DNA from 3 places in the Arthrobacter sp. KUASC02 genome. Region 1 is predicted to be linked to each of the others. Evidence: riboswitches for the same ligand, from Rfam matches in the RefSeq annotation. Region 1 holds a riboswitch; each other region holds the start of a gene.

Evidence for each region. Region 1 has a riboswitch for thiamine pyrophosphate ahead of thiC (phosphomethylpyrimidine synthase ThiC). Riboswitches for the same ligand answer to the same signal wherever they lie in the genome.
Region 2: another riboswitch for thiamine pyrophosphate. It lies ahead of AC6JAC_RS09960 (bifunctional hydroxymethylpyrimidine kinase/phosphomethylpyrimidine kinase); the one in region 1 lies ahead of thiC (phosphomethylpyrimidine synthase ThiC).
Region 3: another riboswitch for thiamine pyrophosphate. It lies ahead of thiO (glycine oxidase ThiO); the one in region 1 lies ahead of thiC (phosphomethylpyrimidine synthase ThiC).

The regions. Positions count from the first base shown of each region.
Region 1 is NZ_AP046053.1:2,070,995-2,077,629, forward strand. Features, by position in the region: gene thiC (phosphomethylpyrimidine synthase ThiC) at 1-1,510, opposite strand, end outside; TPP riboswitch at 1,505-1,612, opposite strand; gene AC6JAC_RS09440 (amidohydrolase family protein) at 1,696-2,784, shown strand; gene AC6JAC_RS09445 (VOC family protein) at 2,863-3,738, shown strand; gene AC6JAC_RS09450 (hypothetical protein) at 3,851-4,288, shown strand; gene rpsP (30S ribosomal protein S16) at 4,473-4,895, shown strand; gene AC6JAC_RS09460 (RNA-binding protein) at 4,897-5,139, shown strand; gene rimM (ribosome maturation factor RimM) at 5,308-5,883, shown strand; gene trmD (tRNA (guanosine(37)-N1)-methyltransferase TrmD) at 5,884-6,635, shown strand, end outside.
Region 2 is NZ_AP046053.1:2,171,808-2,178,442, reverse strand. Features, by position in the region: gene obgE (GTPase ObgE) at 1-492, opposite strand, end outside; gene rpmA (50S ribosomal protein L27) at 609-872, opposite strand; gene rplU (50S ribosomal protein L21) at 934-1,242, opposite strand; gene AC6JAC_RS09960 (bifunctional hydroxymethylpyrimidine kinase/phosphomethylpyrimidine kinase) at 1,566-3,155, opposite strand; TPP riboswitch at 3,138-3,235, opposite strand; gene AC6JAC_RS09955 (Rne/Rng family ribonuclease) at 3,367-6,635, opposite strand, start outside.
Region 3 is NZ_AP046053.1:1,708,354-1,714,988, reverse strand. Features, by position in the region: gene moeB (molybdopterin-synthase adenylyltransferase MoeB) at 1-825, opposite strand, end outside; gene AC6JAC_RS07880 (TetR/AcrR family transcriptional regulator) at 910-1,578, shown strand; gene AC6JAC_RS07875 (DUF3107 domain-containing protein) at 1,630-1,854, shown strand; gene AC6JAC_RS07870 (hypothetical protein) at 1,901-2,203, shown strand; gene AC6JAC_RS07865 (4a-hydroxytetrahydrobiopterin dehydratase) at 2,210-2,875, opposite strand; gene AC6JAC_RS07860 (thiazole synthase) at 2,903-3,721, opposite strand; gene thiS (sulfur carrier protein ThiS) at 3,727-3,963, opposite strand; gene thiO (glycine oxidase ThiO) at 3,960-5,297, opposite strand; TPP riboswitch at 5,284-5,403, opposite strand; gene thiE (thiamine phosphate synthase) at 5,430-6,110, shown strand; gene AC6JAC_RS07840 (ferritin-like domain-containing protein) at 6,111-6,635, opposite strand, start outside.

The DNA of each region.
Region 1 (6,635 bases):
ACAGGGCGTCGTCACGTTCATGGGCCCCCGGGTGGCCCTTGGCGAGGTCGGCGGCGTGGGCGGCGATCTTGTAAGTGATCACACCGGTCTTCACGTCGTCCTTGTTCGGCAGCCCCAGGTGTTCCTTGGGTGTGACGTAACAGAGCATGGCCGTGCCGTAACGGGCGATTTCCGTGGCGCCGATGGCTGACGTGATGTGGTCGTAGCCGGGAGCTATGTCCGTGACCAGCGGCCCGAGCGTGTAAAAGGGTGCTCCCTTGCAGAGTTCCTGCTGGCGCTCCACGTTTTCCCTGACAAGGTGGAACGGCACATGTCCGGGGCCCTCCACCATCACCTGCACATCGAATTCCCAGGCGCGCTGCGTCAGCTCAGCCAACGTATCCAGCTCTGCGAACTGCGCGGCGTCGTTTGCGTCCGCCGTCGCGCCGGGCCGCAGCCCGTCGCCAAGCGAGAACGCAACGTCGTACTTGGCGAAGATCTCGCACAGTTCGTCGAAGTGCGTGTACAGGAAGTTTTCCTGATGGTGGGCCAGGCACCAGCCCGCCATGATGGATCCTCCGCGTGAGACGATGCCGGTGACGCGGTTGGCCGTCAGCGGTACGTAGCGCAGCAGGACTCCGGCGTGGATGGTCATGTAGTCCACACCCTGTTCGCACTGCTCGATGACGGTGTCGCGGAAAATTTCCCACGTCAGTTTGTTGGCCTCGCCGTTGACCTTCTCCAAGGCCTGGTAGATGGGCACGGTGCCGATCGGCACCGGCGAGTTGCGGATGATCCATTCCCGGGTGGTGTGGATGTCGTCTCCGGTGGACAGGTCCATCACCGTGTCTGCACCCCACTGGGTGGCCCACTGCAGCTTGTCGACCTCCTCGGCGATGGAACTGGTAACAGCCGAGTTGCCGATGTTGGCGTTGATCTTCACGAGGAAGGCCTTGCCGATGATCATCGGCTCGGACTCCGGGTGGTTGATGTTGTTGGGGATGATGGCTCGGCCCGCGGCAACTTCGCTGCGCACCAGCTCAACATCGCAGTTTTCCCGTAGCGCGACGAACTGCATTTCGGGAGTCACCACGCCCTGCCGGGCGTAGTGCATCTGGGTGACGGTGCGGCCCGCGACCGCACGGCGGGGCACCGGCTGCGCGCCCTTCCACTCCGCGGACGCAGCGCCCCGGCGCACGGCCGACTTGCCGTCGTCGAGGAGGTTCCGTTCCCTGCCGCTGTACGGCTCGGTGTCCGCCCTGGATTCAATCCACCGGGTCCTGAACGGTTCCAATCCCACCACCGGATCGCTGCCGGGCCCTGCTGTCCGGTAGACCCGGAAGGGCGGGTTGGCCGCGCCCCCCGGCGAATCCTCCAGGGCAATTTCGGTCACCGGCACCCGGATCCCGGTGGCCTCGTCGGCGATGAACGCCAGTGAATGGGACTTCAGGGACTGCGTTTCATGAGTGCCCGCCTGGCTGGCGGCGGACCCATTTTGGGCAGGGTTCAGCTGTGTTTCTGGTGTATTCACGGAATACTCACTTCCTTCGCCGGCATTACCCGGACAGGTTCGACGGTCGCAGGCCGCGTCAGCCCGATCTCAGCCCCTGCAGGGGCACCCGTGTGGTCGTAGACGAAGCTACCACAGGCCCGGGCAGCCTCCACGTCACACGAGGTTCACATCCACGACCCGGAACCGCGGTCTAGGCTGGAGGCATGCGTGGAATCATCGAATTCACCGGGACCGTGCTGACCGCCCCCGACCAGGAACGGGACGGCCTTTGGGCCCTGGACGGCAGGCTGACATTCACCCGGCCGGCCGCTCCGCCGGACGTGGTGCTGGACGGCTGGGTGCTTCCGGGCCTCGTGGACGCACATTGTCACATCGGCCTTGGACCCGACGGGGATGTGTCCGAGTCCATCGCCGAAGAGCAGGCCGTGACAGACCTTGAGGCCGGCACGCTGCTGGTCCGCGACGCCGGAGCGGTGCATGACACGCGGTGGATCCAGCAGCGTCCGGAGCTGCCGCGGATCATCCGGGCGGGACGCCACATTGCCAGGACCTGCCGCTACCTGCGCGGATTCGCCATTGAAGTCGAGCCGGACGGACTGGTCGAAGCCGTGCGGAAGCAGGCGCGCGCGGGTGACGGCTGGGTCAAGCTCGTGGGGGACTGGATCGACCGCGGCGCCGGCGACCTCGCGGCGTCGTTCCCGGCCGCCGTGGTGCGGGATGCCGTCCGCGCCGCCCACGATGAAGGTGCCCGGGTGACCGCGCACTGTTTCGCCGAAGACACGCTGGATGACATGCTCGACGCCGGCATCGACTGCATCGAACACGGCACCGGACTCCTCCCGCGGCACATACCGCGCTTCGTGGAACAGCGCGTCCCTATTGTTCCCACGCTGATCAACATTGCAACGTTCCCGGACATCGCGGCCCGGGCGGAAGCGAAGTTTCCGGTGTATGCCGCACACATGCGCGCCTTGTGGCAGCGGCGGAACGAGCGGATTGTGGAAGCCTTCGAAGCGGGTGTGCCGATCTACGCCGGGACGGATGCGGGCAGCGTCATCGGCCATGGCCGGATCGTGGACGAGATCCAGGCGCTCCACACCGCCGGCCTGCCGGCGGCGGCGGCGCTGGACGCGGCGTCGTGGGGCGCCCGGAAGTGGCTCGGAGCGGAGGGTATCGCCGAGGGTGCCAGCGCCGACGTCGTACTGTGCGAACAGGACCCCAGGATCAGTCCGGAAACGCTGCGGAACCTGGCGCACATCATTCTTCGGGGACGTCGGCTCCGCCAGGAATAAATTGAAGGTTCAAGTAATTTATTCTATGTAAGCGTCACCGGAGGACCGGCGGCAGAGTTTCGGGAGTTTGGAGTTGCCATGACCACAGAATCCAGCAGCAAGGACCTGCTGCCGGCGGATCTCGCCATGGGCACGGTGATGCTCAAGGTCGGGGACATGAAGCTGATGACGGACTATTACCAGCGCGCGCTCGGGCTGGAAGTCGTGGCTGAGCAGGACGGCGGCGTGTACCTTGGCCGGCGCGGAACGCCCCTGGTCCATCTGGCACCCGCCCCCGGGCTCAACCTTCCGGCCCGGGGTGAAGCCGGACTGTTCCACACCGCCCTGCTCTTCGAAGACAGGCCGTCGCTCGCTGCCACGGTGGCTTCGGCGGCCCGGTATGAGCCGCGGCTGTTCACCGGCAGCGCCGACCACCTCGTCAGTGAGGCCTTCTACTTCAGCGACCCCGAGGGCAACGGCATCGAGCTGTACTGGGACCGTCCCCGCAGTGACTGGTCCTGGGAGGGGACCAGCGTGGTCATGGACAGCCTTGCCCTCCCGCCGCAGCGGTTCCTGCAGGAATTCCTCACTGAGGAAGCGGTAAGCGGCCAGCGTGAGTCCCATGCCGGCGTCGGCCACGTCCATCTTCAGGTGGGCGATGTCCGGTCGGCCCATGACTTCTACGTGGGCACTCTTGGTTTCGAGAAAACCGCCGGATGGCACGGGCAGGCACTGTTCGTCTCCGCCGGCGGCTACCACCACCACATGGCAATGAATGTCTGGAACAGCCGCGGAGCGGGGCCCCGGAAGGACACCTTGGGCTTGGGCGAAGTCCTGATCGAAGTGCCGGGAACGGACGACGTCGGCGCACTCGCCGACCGTTTGCGGGTTGCCGGTGTGGCGTCGCACCACACCGGAGTGGAGCTGCGGTTCGAGGATCCGTGGCGCAACCGGATCCGCGTCGCCGTCCGCTGAGGCGTCGCTGACCTGCGCGTCCTTCTGCGTTAGGCTGATTCCGGACGTCCGGGGCAGCTGTAAAGGTGCCCGGCGGGACCATCGCAGCGCCGACGGAGTGAGGATGATTTCCATGGGTTTTACTGAAATCTTTGTTTCCACCCACGATGAGGCGCTCAAGCGCGCGGGGGCACTTGAGGGCGGCGGGCCCGCGGCTCCTGACTCGCTGCGGATTCCGGACATCAGCGATTTCGAGATTGAGCAGCTCGGCGACCTGGCCGGAGCGGCCGTGCACGCGGCCGGCGCGGACTATGAACTCGCCATGGTGGACGTGGCCAGTGATTCCCTCTTGGGCGTACCGCCGGCCATGGTCCGGGCGCTCGCGGAACTCCTCAGCTACGAGATCGAGGGCGAGGGCAACGTTCTGGAGGATGTTGCCGCCAGGTGGGCGGCCGAGGAGGACATGCCCTTCGGCTCCGAGGAGGCCCTTGGCTATGTCCAGCGGCTCGCGCAGATGGCCGGCAGCGTGGACGCCAACGCCCGGACCGGCCTGTACGTTTGGTCGGCCTGACCGGGCCGCCGGGTGTCAAGTCGAAATCCCGGCGCTGATCTGGCACAATGAACAGGTACTTGATCTGCGTGGCCCCTCTCTCCGCGTCCGGATCTTGTCCTTTTAGAACCCCCTAGTACGGCCCGCCCCACGGGTGCAGAACGCCGGGCTCGACCCCGTTTCAGAAACAGGAGTGACCACAAAAGTGGCCGTAAAGATTCGCCTTAAGCGCTTCGGCAAGATGCGCGCACCGTACTACCGCATCGTTGTCATGGACGCACGCTCCAAGCGTGACGGCCGTGCGATCGAAGAGATCGGCAAGTACCACCCCACCGAAGAGCCCTCGTACATCGAGGTTGACACGGACCGTGCCCAGTACTGGCTCGGAGTCGGCGCACAGCCGTCCGAGCAGGTTGCCGCGATCCTCAAGATCACCGGTGACTGGCAGAAGTTCAAGGGTCTCCCCGGCCAGGAGGGCACCTTGAAGACCAAGGCTCCCAAGGCTGCCTTCGTTACCCCGGAAAAGGGTTCCGTGATCATCCCGGAAGCCATCACCAAGAAGGCCAAGAAGGACGAAGCAGCCGAAGCTTCCACCGAAGCTGAAGCAGAGACCACCGAGGCTGAGTAAATTGCTGGCAGAAGCGCTCGAACACCTTGTCCGCGGGATCGTTGACAGTCCTGAGGACGTCAAGGTCAGCGCCAAGAACAACCGCCGCGGGGACACCCTCGAGGTGCGAGTTCACCAGGATGACCTCGGACGGGTGATCGGTCGTCAGGGCCGCACGGCACGCGCACTGCGCACTGTCGTTGCGGCGCTGGCCGGCGGCGAACAGGTTAGGGTCGACGTCGTCGACACCGACCGCCGCCGGTAAACGCCCCGCACTATTTGTCTCAAGTCCGGCCCCTTCACCAGATTATGGTGGAGGGGCCGGACTGTTTTCAGGAAGAACCCGGCGCGGCGGCGGGCGCGCGGTGGAGCGAGTCCCCGCAACCGGCCGCAGTAAAACCAGTACAGAACGAATCCCGGAACAGAGGAACAGATGCAGCTTCAGGTGGCACGAATCGGCAAACCGCACGGCATCCGCGGCGAAGTGACCGTCCAGGTCCTGACCGATGCGCCGGAGGACCGCTTCGTTCCGGGCACGGAATTCGTGGTTGAGCCCGCCTCGGTCGGAACGCTGACCGTGGACAGTGCACGCTGGAACAAGGACATCCTGCTGCTGGGATTCGAGGGCGTCGAGACGCGCAACCAGGCTGAGGCCCTGCGCGGCGCCCGGCTGTTCATCGAGACGGAAGAGCTCGACGAGGACGACGACGAAGGCTGGTACGAGCACGAGCTCGTCGGCCTCGAGGTCCGCGTGGGCGACACCGTCGTCGGCAAGGTCTCCGGGCTCCGTACCATGCCGGTCCAGGACCTGATTGTGGTGGAGGCGGCGGGCGGCAAGGAGATCCTGATTCCCTTCGTCGAGGAGATCGTGCCCGAGGTCAACGTGGGGGAGAAGTACATCCTGGTCACCCCGCCGCCCGGGCTGTTCGAGATCAACGTTGAGGATTCCGGGGACGATGAGTCCGGCGCAACAGGGCAGGGCAAGTCTGAGGCCGGGGACAACGCCTAAATGAGGATCGACGTCGTCAGCATCTTCCCGGAGTACCTCGCGCCCCTGGAACTTTCCCTTATCGGGAAGGCCCGCCAGGACGGCCTGTTGGACCTGAACGTCCACGACCTCCGGGACTTCACCACGGACAAGCACAGGTCGGTGGACGACACCCCCTACGGCGGCGGCGCCGGCATGGTGATGAAAGCGGAACCATGGGCGCAGGCGCTCAGCTCGGTGGCCGCAGCCAGGGACGATGCCACCGACCGGAAGCCGGTGCTGATTGTCCCGTCACCGGCGGGCGAACGGTTCACCCAGGCACTGGCGCACGAACTGGCCGAGGAGGACCAGCTGATCTTCGCCTGCGGCCGGTACGAGGGCATCGACGAGCGGGTCATAGAGTGGGCGGAAGAGCACTTCACGGTCCGGCCCATGAGCCTGGGTGACTACGTCCTCAACGGAGGCGAAGTAGCCGTGCTGGCTATGACCGAAGCCATCGTCCGGCTTCTTCCCGGCGTTGTCGGCAACCCGGAATCGCTCGTTGAAGAGTCGCACTCGGACGGCCTGCTGGAGTACCCCGTGTACACCAAGCCCTCCACCTGGCGGGACCGCGACGTTCCGCCCGTCCTGTTGAGCGGCAACCACGGCAAGATTGCCCAGTGGCGCCGCCACGAGCAGTACCGCCGTACGGCGCAACGCCGCCCCGATCTGCTGGCCGAGTTCGACGCCGGCAAGCTTCCCCGCGCGGACCGCACCGCGCTCGGGGATCTGGG
Region 2 (6,635 bases), 100 kb from region 1:
CAGGGCGATGTCCGCAATGGACTTCAGTTCCAGGACGATGTCGCTGGATTCGCCTTCGATGCCGAGCAGCGCGAAGCCCGGGGCGCGGCGCTTCTGCGAGGAAAGTGCGGCGTTGCCGAGCCCGCCGGGGCCGCCGGCGGCAGCGATGAACTCGGTGCCTTCGCCGACGAGGTCGGCCAGCACGCGACCGTCCTTGGTCTTGACGACGGTGCCTTCCGGAACGGGAAGGATCAGGGTTTCGCCGTTCTTGCCGCCGCGCCAGTCGCCCATGCCGGGTCCGCCGTTGGTGGCGTGGCGGTGCGGCGCGTGGTGGTAGTCCAGCAGCGTGGTGGTCTGGGGGTCAACGCGCAGGATGACATCGCCGCCGTCGCCGCCGTTGCCGCCGTCCGGACCGCCCAGGGGCTTGAACTTCTCGCGGTGGACGGAGACACAGCCGTGACCGCCGGTACCGCCGGATACGTGCAGTACTACCCGGTCTACAAAGCTCGCCACGTGAATCTCCTCTGTGCTTAACCTGACCGTCTTGGACGCCCAAATTGATTGTAATGCGGTTAAAAGAACAGTGGAGCGGGCCATCATGGCCCGCTCCACCGGTTTAGATCTTGTTGTTACTCTGCAGCTGCAGCAGCAACGATGTTCACGACTCGACGGCCGCGGCGGGTGCCGAATTCGACAGCGCCGGGGGTCAGGGCGAACAGGGTGTCGTCGCCGCCACGGCCAACGCCGGCGCCCGGGTGGAAGTGGGTGCCACGCTGGCGGACGATGATCTCGCCTGCGGAAACTACCTGGCCGCCGAAGCGCTTGACGCCGAGGTACTGGGCGTTGGAGTCACGACCGTTGCGAGTGGAGCTCGCGCCTTTTTTATGTGCCATTTGAAATGCCTGCCTTAAAAATTCTGGGGAATCTGCTGAAAACCTGAAAAGTAACGGAAGGTTACTTGATACCGGTGATCTTGACCTTGGTCAGTTCCTGACGGTGACCCTGGCGCTTCTTGTACCCGGTCTTGTTCTTGAACTTCTGGATGACGATCTTCGGACCACGAAGGTCCTGGAGGATCTCAGCCGTAACCGTTACCTTGGCCAGGTCCGCAGCGGCAGACGTGACTTTGTCACCGTCTACCAGGAGCAGTGCGGGCAACTCAATGGTGCTGCCGGCTCCACCGGGGACGCGGTTCAGGGTAACGAAGTCTCCAACGGAAACCTTCTCTTGGCGGCCGCCTGCGCGGACAATCGCGTACACCACTGGGGAACTCACTTCTCTCGACGTTTATTACTAGATTTGCGTGCGGAACCTGGGTCCAATTGTTTGGCCTGGCTCACGCTGTGCCTCAACGCCGGTGGATTCCCCGGGGGAACCCATGAGTTATCCCACGAACCATTCCGCTTGTCATTCCAAACAGACTGTTCCGGGGTCATAACCCAAGTGTTGGCGTAAGCACCGAAGATCTAGACTACGCTAATTTTGCCTTCGGCCGCAAATGAGGCTGGCTCCGACGGTAGTACGTGATAGGCGCCACTCTGTGCAATACAGACTGCCGCTGCAACGACTTCCGGAACCGTGCCCCATTACCTTACCGGCTCCGGAACACTTTGCGGTGCAGCATGCACGCGCGGCGCGTCGAAAAAGTCCACCTCGTAGCGGCACGACTGCCGGAAGGCCAGGCGCATGGCCTGCCGTTCTGCTGCAGAGGCAGCCTGTGCGGCGTCGTCGGTGATACGCACTGCCTCCCTGGTGGCGGCGGCGAATTCCTCGTCGGCGTACGTGCGGAGCCAGTCGGCGTAGGGATGGCCCGACGGCGACCCGGCCGCCTCGAACTGACCGTGCAAGGTGGCACCCACCTCGGCGTAAAGCCAGAAGCACGGCAGCACCGCGGCCACGAGCACTCCATAGCTTCCGGAAACAGATGAGGCCAGCAGGTGGTCCACGTAGGACTTGGTGACCGGTCCCAGGGCGGCGTCCACGTTCCGGGTGCTGAGCCACGTCCTGTGCAGTTCGGACTCCACTTCCAGGCATTGTTGCGCCGAGCGGGCCCAGAAGAGCTGTTCGGCCTCGGTGGGGGCAATGGCGGCGGCACGGGACAGAACCCTGGAATAGCCGTTCAGGTAGATGGCATCCTGGGCAAGGTAATACGCAAAGTGCTGCTCGGTAAGGGAGCCGTCGGCGAGGCCGCGGATGAAGTCCAGCCCGTAGATGTCATCCAGGTCCGCTCCGGCGTCCTGCCGGAGCGCCGCGGCGAACTCCCCTGCGGCCAGCGCATCCTGGCCCTTCGGCGCCAGATGGTGGAAATGGTGCACCGGGCCGTTGCCCGTTCCCACCTCCAGCGCTCCGGCTTCCCTGAGCGCTCCCTGCAGCCATGGCTTCACTGCCCGCAGGGATGCCTCCCAATCCCCCAGCCTTGCCTGCGCGGTGGCCATGGCCGAGGACAGGGAACAGCCGGTGCCGTGGCTGTTCCTGGTGTCGATCCGCGCGCCGGGGACCACCACAACGTCCTGGGCGAGCAGTCCTTCAGTGTTGACGAGGGCGTCGGGGCATTCGCCGCCCTCGAGGTGTCCGCCCTTGACCAGCACCGTGGTGCCCGCCTGCGCGGCGAGGCGCTTGCCCTGGCCGAGTGCCGCTTCCCAGTTGTCCGCCAGTGGCTCGTTGAGCAGCATCGCCAGTTCTGCCAGGTTCGGCGTGATGAGGTCGGCCAGCGGCAGCAGTTCGCGCAGCTCGGCCTCGGCAGCCTCCTGCAGGAGCCGGTCCCCGCTGGTGGCGACCATCACGGGGTCAAGAACCACGACGGCGGGACGGGCTTTCTCCAGCCAGCTACGGACGGCGGCAATCACCGCAGAGTCGCCCAGCATGCCGATTTTCACGGCGTCGATGCTGATGTCGTCGCTAATGGCCTCTAGCTGCGCAGTCAGGAAGCCGGCCGGCGGAACGTGGACCGCCCGGACACCGTGGGTGTTCTGTGCCGTCAGGGCGGTGATGGCAGCCATGCCGTATCCCCCGTTGGCGGCAATGCTTTTGAGGTCCGCCTGGATTCCCGCCCCGCCGGACGGATCGGAACCGGCGATGGCCAGCACCCGCGGCGTGCTGCGCAGCGGGCCGCCTCCCGGTGCAGGCGCTACGGGCGTGGCAGGAGTGGGCAGGAATGATGAAGCCAAAGGAGACATCCCTTCGCCGGTGCTAACCGGACAGGTTCAACGGGTCTGGATCTCAGCCGGCCCTGTGCGCGGCACCCCGTGTCAGTCCCCTAGCCTAGCTTTTCCCCGCAACGAACTCGCGGGCACGGCCCGAAACACGCGTATTGCTACGCCTGTCCCGGGCCGCACCCGCGGTGTCAGCTGGCTGAACGAAAGCCTGGCCTGATCAAAGCTCGTTGGCTCAGAGTTCCGAGGCCGGGACCCCCACGCCAAGGATGATCGGCTCGTTGGCCGGCGCCTTGGCGGGCGCATCCTTCTTCGCCGGCTCAGGTGCCTTGGCTTCGTGCGTGTGCCCTGATGCGGCAACCGGGGCAGTCTCGTGGTGTTCCACGGACGTCTCGTTCGCTGCGCCCTGGGCACGGCTCGCGCTTCGGTTGCGGCGGGGACGGCGGGCCCGGCCCTGCACCGCGGTGTGGTCGGTGTAGTCGGCTTCAACAGCCTGGGCCGCCGGCGCCTGCGCTGCCGGTGCCTGCGGTTCAACCGGTGATGCCGGAGCCTCTGCCGCGGCAGGCTCACCAAGGTGGGCGAAAGCTTCGGCCAGGCGGTCAAGGGTCAGTGCCGGTCCGGAGGCAGGGGCTTCTCCGGCGTGCTCTACGAACGGCAGTGCCACCTTTTCGCCGCCAAAGGTCAGGACCGCTGCCGGCCGCCCTGCAGCAGCCACTTCGGTTTCCGACACCTTCGCGGGCCGGGCCGCAGCGGGTGCAGACGGGGTGGCCTGCGTCGGAGCCGGCCGCGCCGGCGCTCCTGCCTGCCCGGCCGGGGACTGGGCGCCCTGTGCCTGGGCTGCCAGTGCCTGGCCTACTGCCTGTGCTGCGGCGGCCGCGGCCGCGGGGGCTGCATGGCCGGCCTCGGCATCGTGGAGGTGGGCAGCATGCGCTGCCGCTGCGATGTTGGCCAGCGCCACGCGGGTCGCTTCAGCCTTGGCATGGCGCTCGGCGTCGGTGGGCTCGTGGTGCACAGGAGCCGGCGTCAGCGGAGCAGCCTCGGAAGACGGCTGGCCGCCCTTGCCGCGTCGGCGGCTCTTGCGCTCCGTACGGGGTGGCTGCTGGGTTTCCGTCCGCGGCACGTGGTGTTCGGCGGCCACAACGTTGGCGCGGCGGTGTTCCACGGGCTCGTCGTGGGTGACGATGCCGCGGCCGGCGCATGCCTCGCACTGCTCGCCGAAGACTTCCAGGAGACCGGTGCCCATGCGCTTGCGGGTCATCTGCACGAGGCCCAGCGAGGTGACTTCGGCAACCTGGTGCTTGGTCCGGTCGCGTCCGAGGCACTCGACCATGCGGCGAAGCACAAGGTCGCGGTTGGATTCGAGCACCATGTCGATGAAGTCAATGACGATAATGCCGCCGATGTCGCGGAGCCGCAGCTGGCGCACCACTTCCTCGGCCGCTTCCAGGTTGTTCTTGGTGACGGTTTCCTCAAGGTTGCCGCCGCTGCCGGTGAACTTGCCGGTGTTGACGTCAACCACGGTCATGGCTTCGGTGCGGTCGATCACCAGGGAGCCGCCGGAAGGCAGGAAGACCTTGCGGTCCAAGGCCTTGTGGATCTGCTCGTCGATCCGCCAGGCCGCGAAGATGTCCGTGTCCTTGGTCCACTTTTCGAGCCGGCCCACCAGGTCCGGCGCCACGTACGTGACGTACGCCTCGATGGTGTCCCAGGCTTCCTCGCCGGAAACGATCAGCTTGGAGAAGTCCTCGTTGAAGACGTCGCGGACCACCTTGATGGTGAGGTCCGGTTCGCCGTAGAGCAGCTCCGGCGCAAGGATCTTGGTGGACGTGGCCTGGCCTTCGATGCCTTCCCACTGGGCGCGCAGGCGGTTGATGTCGTGCGTCAGCTCTTCCTCGGACGCCCCCTCGGCGGCCGTGCGGACAATAACGCCGGCATCTTCGGGGAGGCGGTCCTTCAGGATCCGCTTGAGCCGGTTGCGCTCGACGTCGGGCAGCTTGCGGGAGATCCCGGTCATGGAACCGCCGGGAACGTAGACGAGGTAGCGGCCGGGCAGGGAGATCTGGCTCGTCAGGCGGGCGCCCTTGTGGCCGACCGGGTCCTTGGTGACCTGGACCAATACGGAGTCCCCGGACTTCAGCGCGTTCTCGATCCGGCGCTGCTTGCCCTCAAGGTTGACGGCGTCCCAGTTGACCTCGCCGGCGTACAGCACGGCGTTGCGGCCGCGTCCGATATCCACGAATGCGGCTTCCATGGAGGGCAGGACGTTCTGGACCTTGCCCAGGTACACGTTGCCGATCAGGGAGTCCTGCTGGGTCTTGGAAACGAAGTGCTCGGCCAGGACGCCGTCTTCCAGGACGCCGATCTGGATTCTGTCGTCGCGCTGGCGGACGATCATCTGGCGGTCCACGGATTCGCGGCGGGCCAGGAACTCCGCCTCGGTAATCACGGTGCGGCGGCGGCCGGTGTCGCGGGATTCGCGGCGGCGCTGCTTCTTGGCCTCAAGCCGGGTGGAGCCCTTGACAGACGTGACGCGGTTGTTGACGGGCGCCTCGCTGATGGCCCGGGGCGCCCGGACGCGCGTCACGGTGTTGGGCGGGTCATCGTCTCCCCCGCCAGTGAGCTCAAGGTCCTGGTCGCCGCGGCGGCGGCGGCGACGGCGGCGGGACGTGACGCCGTCGTCCGCGGTAACGATGGACTCCTCATCGGCGTCCTCGTCGCCGGCGCCTTCGCCAGCCTCGGATTCGCCGGCAGCTTCCCGGTCGGTTACGCGGCTGCGGCCACGGCGTCCGCGGCTTCGACGGCGGCGCGAGCCACCGGCGTCGACATCCTCGCCCTCGCCCTCGTCCTCCGTCTCCTCGTCGCTTTCCTTGGCCGCGGCAGGCGCGGCTGCCGGGCGGACCACGGCGCTCAGGTCCGGTGCCTGGAAAATCATGGAGGTGACAGCGCCGGGTTCGAGGAAGAGCGCACCGACGGGGCTGGCGGCTTCAGCCGCTGCAGGCTGCGCCGGCTCGGCAGGTACGGGAGCGGCGGGTTCCTGGCCGGCGGCGGCCACGTTTTGTTCGGTCGGTTCAGTTGTTGCTGCCGGTTCAGTTGTTGCTGCGGATTCTGCTGCTACGGATTCGGCAGCGGGCGCGGCTTCCGTGGCGGCGGCAGGCTCAGCGGCCGGCTGGACGTCGGCGGCTTTGGCCGGGGCTTTGGCGCGTGAGGCACGGCGGCGGACAGGCTTTTCGACGACGGCGGCTTCTGCCGGCGCCTCAAGTGCCTGCCCGGTTTCACCCTGCCCGGTTTCAACCTGCTCTGCAGTAACCGTCACCGACGCGTCATCGGCGAATACCGGAAGCGGCTCGGCGGGCTCCACCTTTTTCCGTGAACGGCTGCGGCGCGCCGGCGGCTTTTCCACTGCAGCGGCTTCTTCCGCCGGGGTGTCTGCTGCCGGGGCTTCTGCTTCCGGGGTCTCCGCCCGGGCTGGCTCCGATTCGACGGCTTCAGTCTTGGGGACAACTT
Region 3 (6,635 bases), 360 kb from region 1:
CTCGTAGTCGGTGAGTTCCGTGATGCGCTCGGCGGCCGGGTCGCGTGCCACCCTGATCTCCCGCCAGCTTCCGCCGAGGGCGTCGAACAGCGCAACGCGCCCCAGCATGGAGCGCCCGACGCCGGTGATCAGCTTGACTGCCTCGGTGACCATGAGCGAGCCGACGGCGGCGCACAGCATCCCGAACACGCCGCCCTCGCCGCAGGACGGCACCGAGCCGGCCGGCGGCGCCTCCGGGTAGAGGTCGCGGTAGGTGGGGCCGTATTTCTCCCAGAACACGCTGACCTGGCCGTCGAAGCGGAAAATCGAGCCCCAGACGTAGGGTTTGCCGAGGATGGCGGCGGCGTCATTGACCAGGTAGCGGGTGGCGAAATTGTCGGCGCCGTCCAGGATGAGGTCGTAGCCGGCGAACAGCTCCAGCGCGTTCGAGGCGTCCAGCCTGACATTGTGGAGCTGAACCTCCACCAGGGGGTTCAGAGCGGCAATGGAGTCGCGGGCTGACTCGATCTTGGGCTTTCCCACATCCGCAACCCCGTGGATGACCTGGCGCTGCAGGTTGCTCAGGTCCACGGCGTCGTCGTCGATGATTCCCAGGGTTCCCACGCCCGCAGCGGCAAGATAAAGCAAAGCCGGCGAGCCCAGGCCGCCGGCACCGATGACCAGGACCTTGGCGTTCTTGAGCCTGCGTTGGCCCAGCGTGCCGATTTCGGGAATGATGAGGTGGCGGGAGTAGCGCTCCACCTCTTCGGCGGTCAGGGCATCCGCCGGTTCCACGAGGGGATCCAGGGTTGCAGGGACAGCAGTTGCGGTGAACGTGGAAGCCATACTTCAATGTATGCCCGAAGATGCCGCCAGGTCATATTACCCGCGCGTAAAGTGTAGGTAACTGCAATCGAAAGAAGGCCAACAGTGGTTCATCATGCACCGGTTGATCGGACACAGGCCGGGAAGGCAGCCGCGGGACAGGCGCGCACCGGCGGTGCGCGTTCAGCGCGGCTTCCGCGTGACGAACGGCGCGCCCAGCTGCTGGCCGCCGCGCAGGAAGTCTTCGTGGCCAACGGCTACCACGGTGCGGCCATGGACGAGATCGCGGAAACGGCCCACGTCAGCAAGCCGGTGCTGTACCAGCACTTCCCTTCCAAGCGCGAGCTCTACCTCGCCCTGCTGGACAGCCACCTCAGTGCCCTGACCGAGTTGATGATGGGGGCGCTGAATTCCACCGACGACAACGACGAACGTGTCCAGGCGGTCATGCGGGCCTATTACCGCTTTATTGCCAGTGACGACCAGGCACACCGCCTGGTCTTCGAATCAGACCTGATTAATGACAGCGACGTCAGCTCCAGGCTCGAAACATTCAACAAGGCTTTTGCCGATGCCATCGCGCGGGTCATCGCCGAGGACACCAAGCTCCCCATGCTGGAGGCCCAGCTGCTGGGGCGCGGACTCGCCGGAATGGCGCAGGTCAGCGCGCGTTACTGGCTCGAAACCGACGGAAACCTGGACCTCGATGTGGCCAGCGACCTGATCTATCGTTTAGCTTGGCGCGGAATCTCCCGCTTTCCCAAGGAAACCTAGACTACAAATAGAGAACACCTTTAGAACTTTGATTGGCTGGGAGGCCTCGCTGTGGAAGTAAAGATCGGCATTCAGAACATCGGCCGTGAAATTGTGCTGGAATCGGCTCAGGATGCTGACGCTGTCGCAAAGCTCGTCGAGGAAGCCATCGCCAAGGGCTCCGAGCTTCGCCTGGCTGACGAAAAAGGCCGTGTGGTCATCGTTCCCGCCAACGTCCTGGGCTACGTCGAAATCGGGGCAGAAGAAGCCCGCCGCGTCGGTTTCGGCCAGCTCTAGGCCCCCGCTTAGCCCAACCCGCCCAGCAGCAAGGAGTTCGCCGAAAATGCTTTCCCTGGTCATCGTGGCCCTGGTCACCGCTGCCGCAGGCTTTGTCGTCTGGGCCAACGACCGGCGCCACGCGAAGTACGGCATCGCCATGCCGCCGGGCGTCTCCGTCGCCGTGGGGATGCTGAGCTGGATCATCTTCATGGCAGCGGGGCTTGGCTACCAGCCCGGCCTGACGTGGATTCCTTGGGTTCTGCCCATGGTCCTGGGCACCGGGGCGGCACTCGCCGCCGCGGTGTACCTGGGCCGCAAGCGCACCCTGCATGACACGAGGCAGCTGACGGCCGCCCTCAGGCTCTAGCCGGAGCTACAGATCCGGTTCGTGCCCTTCCTCGGTGCAGAGGCACAGCCGGTTTCCCTGAGCATCCGTGACCACCACCCGGTTGGGTGCGTGGTCATGGTTCATTAAGGCCCCTGTGGCGGCTGTTTTCTCCAGTGCCGGGCCGGATTCCGCCTTGCTGCGGTGGACGTCCAGGTGGAAGCGGTTCTCGTTCGGGGCGGGCGTTTGCTGGAACCAGACTCCGGGGCCGCGGCCGTAGGGGTCAACCAGGTCGCCGTACCGGCCTTTCCGGTAGCCAAGGGCAGTCCGCCACACCTCGGAAATCTCGTCCGGGTTTGCCGTGTCGATGGCGATCTCCACCGTCCGGTACAGGCCGGGTTCCGCGGCCGCCGACGCCGCAGCGGCCGCCAGGCTCACGGCCGCCGCTGCGGCGACGTCACGCTCCGTCACCTCCGTGCCGGCGTCGTGCGAGGTGAAGCGGATGAACACCCTGTTGTAGCGCCAGTCCAGGTCCGGGTGGTGGTTTTGTTCCTCAGCAAGGCGCCCGACGGCGGCAATCAGCTCGAGCGCTCCGGCCGCCGTCGGCGTCTTGAAAACGGTCACCAGGCCGCCCAGCCGGTACCTCCAGTCGGGCAGGTCCGCCAGGGCGGCGTCGATCCGGGCTCGGGTCAGAACATCTTCCTTGCCGGTCACCGCTGGCTCCTTGCATGGTTCGGACTGCTACAGGAACTCCGCCCGGCCTTCCATGGCGGACGAGGCAAGGGCGTGTTCGCGGCGCGGAATCCGGCCGGCCGCCTTCGCCAGCCTACCGGCGATGACAGCGTGTTTGAAGGCCTCTCCCATCATCGCCGGGTTCTGCGCCCGGGTCACTGCCGTCGCCAGCAGCACGGCGTCGCAGCCCAGCTCCATGGCCAGGGCCGCGTCGGACGCCGTACCGATGCCGGCGTCCAGCACCACGGGAACGGATGCCCTGGAAACGATGAGTTCGATGTTGTGCGGGTTCAGGATGCCCAGGCCGGTGCCGATGGGCGCCCCGAGCGGCATGACGGCTGTGGCTCCGAGGTTCTCCAGCCGCAGGGCCAGCACGGGATCGTCATTCGTGTAGGCGAACACCTTGAACCCGCGGTTGACCAGTTGTTCGGTGGCGTCCACCAGCTCAACGGCGTCCGGCAGGAGGGTGTGTTCGTCGGCAATCACTTCTAGCTTCACCCAGTCCGTTTCCAGGGCTTCCCGCGCCAGTTCCGCCGTCATGACGGCGTCGCGTGCCGTGAAGCAGCCCGCCGTATTGGGCAGCACCCTGATGTTGTGGTCCACCAGGAGCTGGAACAGCGAACCCGTTTCCGCCGGGGAGTAGCGGCGCATGGCCACGGTGGTCAGCTCCGTGCCCGACGCGATTAGAGCCGCCCCCAGGCCGTCCAGGCTGGGCGCGCCGCCGGTGCCCATGATCAGCCGTGATCCCAGGTGGACACCGTCCACGATGAAGGGGTCCGCCGTGTGCTGTGCGGTCCCTGCCGCGCCGGCAACCGTAGTTCCTGCCATGATGCTCAACCTCCCTGTACTGCGGTAACGAGTTCGACGTCGTCGCCCTCGGCGAGCGCCGTGACGAACCACTGGCTGCGCGGCACCACCTCGGAGTTCCGGGCCACTGCGACGCCCAGTTTCCGACCGTCGGCGGCCTGCCCGCTGGGGGCGAGGTTCCTGCCCGTGACCTGGCTGATGAGGGTGGTGACGGACGCGCCGTCCTCCACCGCATGGACGGTGCCGTTCAGAGTGATGTTCATGCTGTTTCCTTGTTCGGGTCAATTGTGACGATGTTCAGTGGCGCTGCCGGCGTTCCCGGCGTCGGCGCGGGGACGGAAAACCGGTCGGGCCGGAAGGGCGCCCAGCGGGGATCGGCGTTGCCGTCCATGAGCTGCCTGCAGATGGACCCCGCCGCAGGAGTGAGCAGGACACCGTGCCGGAAGAACCCGGTGGCAATGATCAACCCCTCGACGTCGCCGCCGGTTCCCGCGGCGGCTACGCGCCCCAGCAGGGGCGCGTTGTCCGGTGTTCCCGGACGGGCCCGCGCCGTGGCTTCCAGGAGTTCCAGTTCGGCGACGGCCGGAACCAGCACCTGCGCGTCACGGAGCAGCTGGTAGACGCCGCCGGCGGAAACAGCTGAACGGGCCGGCGTTGCGTGTTCGGTTCCAAGGCCGGCAGCCTCTGCCCCCGGGAGGGCGTCTTCACGCTGGGTGGCCCCGATCACCACGGTTCCGTCCTGCCGGGGCACGATGTAGACGGGAACCCCATGGACCATGCCGCGGACGGTGGATGTCAGCAGCGGCCGCAGGTAGGCGGGGACCCGCAGGCGCAGGATGTCGCCGTACACCGGGCGGAGGGGCAGCTTCAGTCCCGCGGGCAACCCGTTGAGGGCCGCAGACTCCAGCCCGTTGGCAATGATCGTCTCCCCGGCATGCACCGCACCTCCCCCGGCCAGGGTGATGCCGCTGACCCGCCCGTCCGCCCACAGCAGGCCGTCCGCCCGCCGGCGCACGGCGGAACCTGCCAGCGACTCGGCGATCAGGGCGAGGAGCTTGCGGGGATCCACCTGGTGGTCCGCCGGGATGTCGAAGGCACAGGAGATTCCGGGGCTCAGCAACGGTTCCCGTGCCCGCGCCTCCCTGACTGTCAGCGGTTCCACCGTGAGGCCGCTCGACAGCTGGACGCCGCGCAGGTCGGCGAGCGCCCGGCGGTCGGCGGCGTCGACACCCACGGCGAGGGTCGACGTCGTGAGGTAGCCGGTGTCCGGGCCGCCGCTGCCGGATTCTCCGGGTTTCCCCCCGGGTTGAAGGCTCGCGGCAAAGCCGGGCCACAGCGCGGAGGAGTGAAGCATGAGCTCCAGGAGGTCCTCCTCCTGGTAGTGGAGTTCGCTGACCGGTGCCAGCATGCCGGCGGCGGCCCAGCTCGCTCCGGTGCCGGGCGCGTCATCGATGAGCACCACGGACCGGCCCGACTGCCGGGCCTCCCAGGCGATGCCGTGGCCGATGATTCCACCGCCAACCACGGCGACGTCGGCGCTGATGTCGCGGCTGCGCGCGGCGGGGCTGCCCGTTGGGGATTGCGGGGTCATTGTCATCCTTCCCTACGCCGGTACTAACCGGATCAGGTCAAGCGGTCGGCTCTGACGCCCTCTCAGCCCTGCAGCTTTGTGACAGCTGCTGCGGGCTCCCGCGGTACTCCCCCAGTTTAGGGGAACTAGGCTGGTGCCATGACCGAGCAAGCTCTCCTCACTGACGCCCGCCTGTACCTTTGCACCGACGCCCGCACGGATCGCGGCGACTTCGAAGACTTCGTGGATGCCGCCTACGCCGGCGGCGTCGACATCATCCAGCTCCGCGACAAGAACCTGGAGGCAGCCGAAGAACTCGAGCTTCTTGATGTGCTGCAGTCCGTTGCGCGCCGCCACAGACGCCTCTGGTCGGTCAACGACCGCGCGGATGTCGCCTCGCTCTCCGGCGCACCGGTGCTGCACATCGGGCAGAAGGATCTTCCGCTGGCGGCTGCCCGGAAGTTCCTCGGCAACGACGCCGTGATCGGCCTGTCAACGCACGGCACCGAACAGATCGACGCCGCGGTGGCCGCCTCCCGCGGTACCGGCGGGCTGGACTACTTCTGCGTGGGGCCGGTCTGGGCCACGCCCACGAAGCCGGGCCGGGCCGCCGTCGGCCTCGACCTGGTCCGCTACGCGGCCGGGGCCAGCGGCAACGAAACAGCAGGCGGGACCACGGTCCCGTGGTTCGCCATCGGCGGCGTTGACCTGGGCAACGTCGAGCAGGTGGTGGCTGCAGGGGCGCAGCGGATCGTGGTGGTCCGCGCCATCACCGAGGCTGACGACCCCGCCGCAGCCGCGCGGTCACTGCTCGAAGCGCTCGACGCCGGCGCATCCTGACTACCCGGTCAGTCCGAGCTGCGTCATCCGCTTGGAGTGGTTTTCCGCCAGCCCGGCAATCAGGCCGCTGACCAGCTCCTTCGCCGCGGCGGTGTCCTCCCCGCCGATCAGGTTTCCGAGGAACGCGTGCTCGTAGCTGACGCGCTGCGCCTGGGTCAGGGCTTCGCCCAGCAGCCGCCTGCCCCACAGCGCCAGCCTGGAGGCGAGCCTGGGATCATCGGCGAGGGCGCCCTTGAGCCGGTCGCGGAGAACCTCCGTCGTTTCATCGGAGGCCTGGATCTGTTCGATGAGCTCCCGTGTTTCGGCGTCGACGTAGTGTGAGATGGCCCGGTAGAAGTCGGCGGAGACCGTGTCGATGACATAGGCCTTCATCAGTGATTCGAACCAGTCGGCCGGGCGTGTCCGCGAGTGGAAATAGTCCACTGCCGGCTGGAACGGCAACATGGCGTCCTCGGCGTCGATCCCCCTGGCCTCGAGCCTGGCGCTCACCAGTTCGTAGTGCCGGAACTCCACTACGGCGATCCT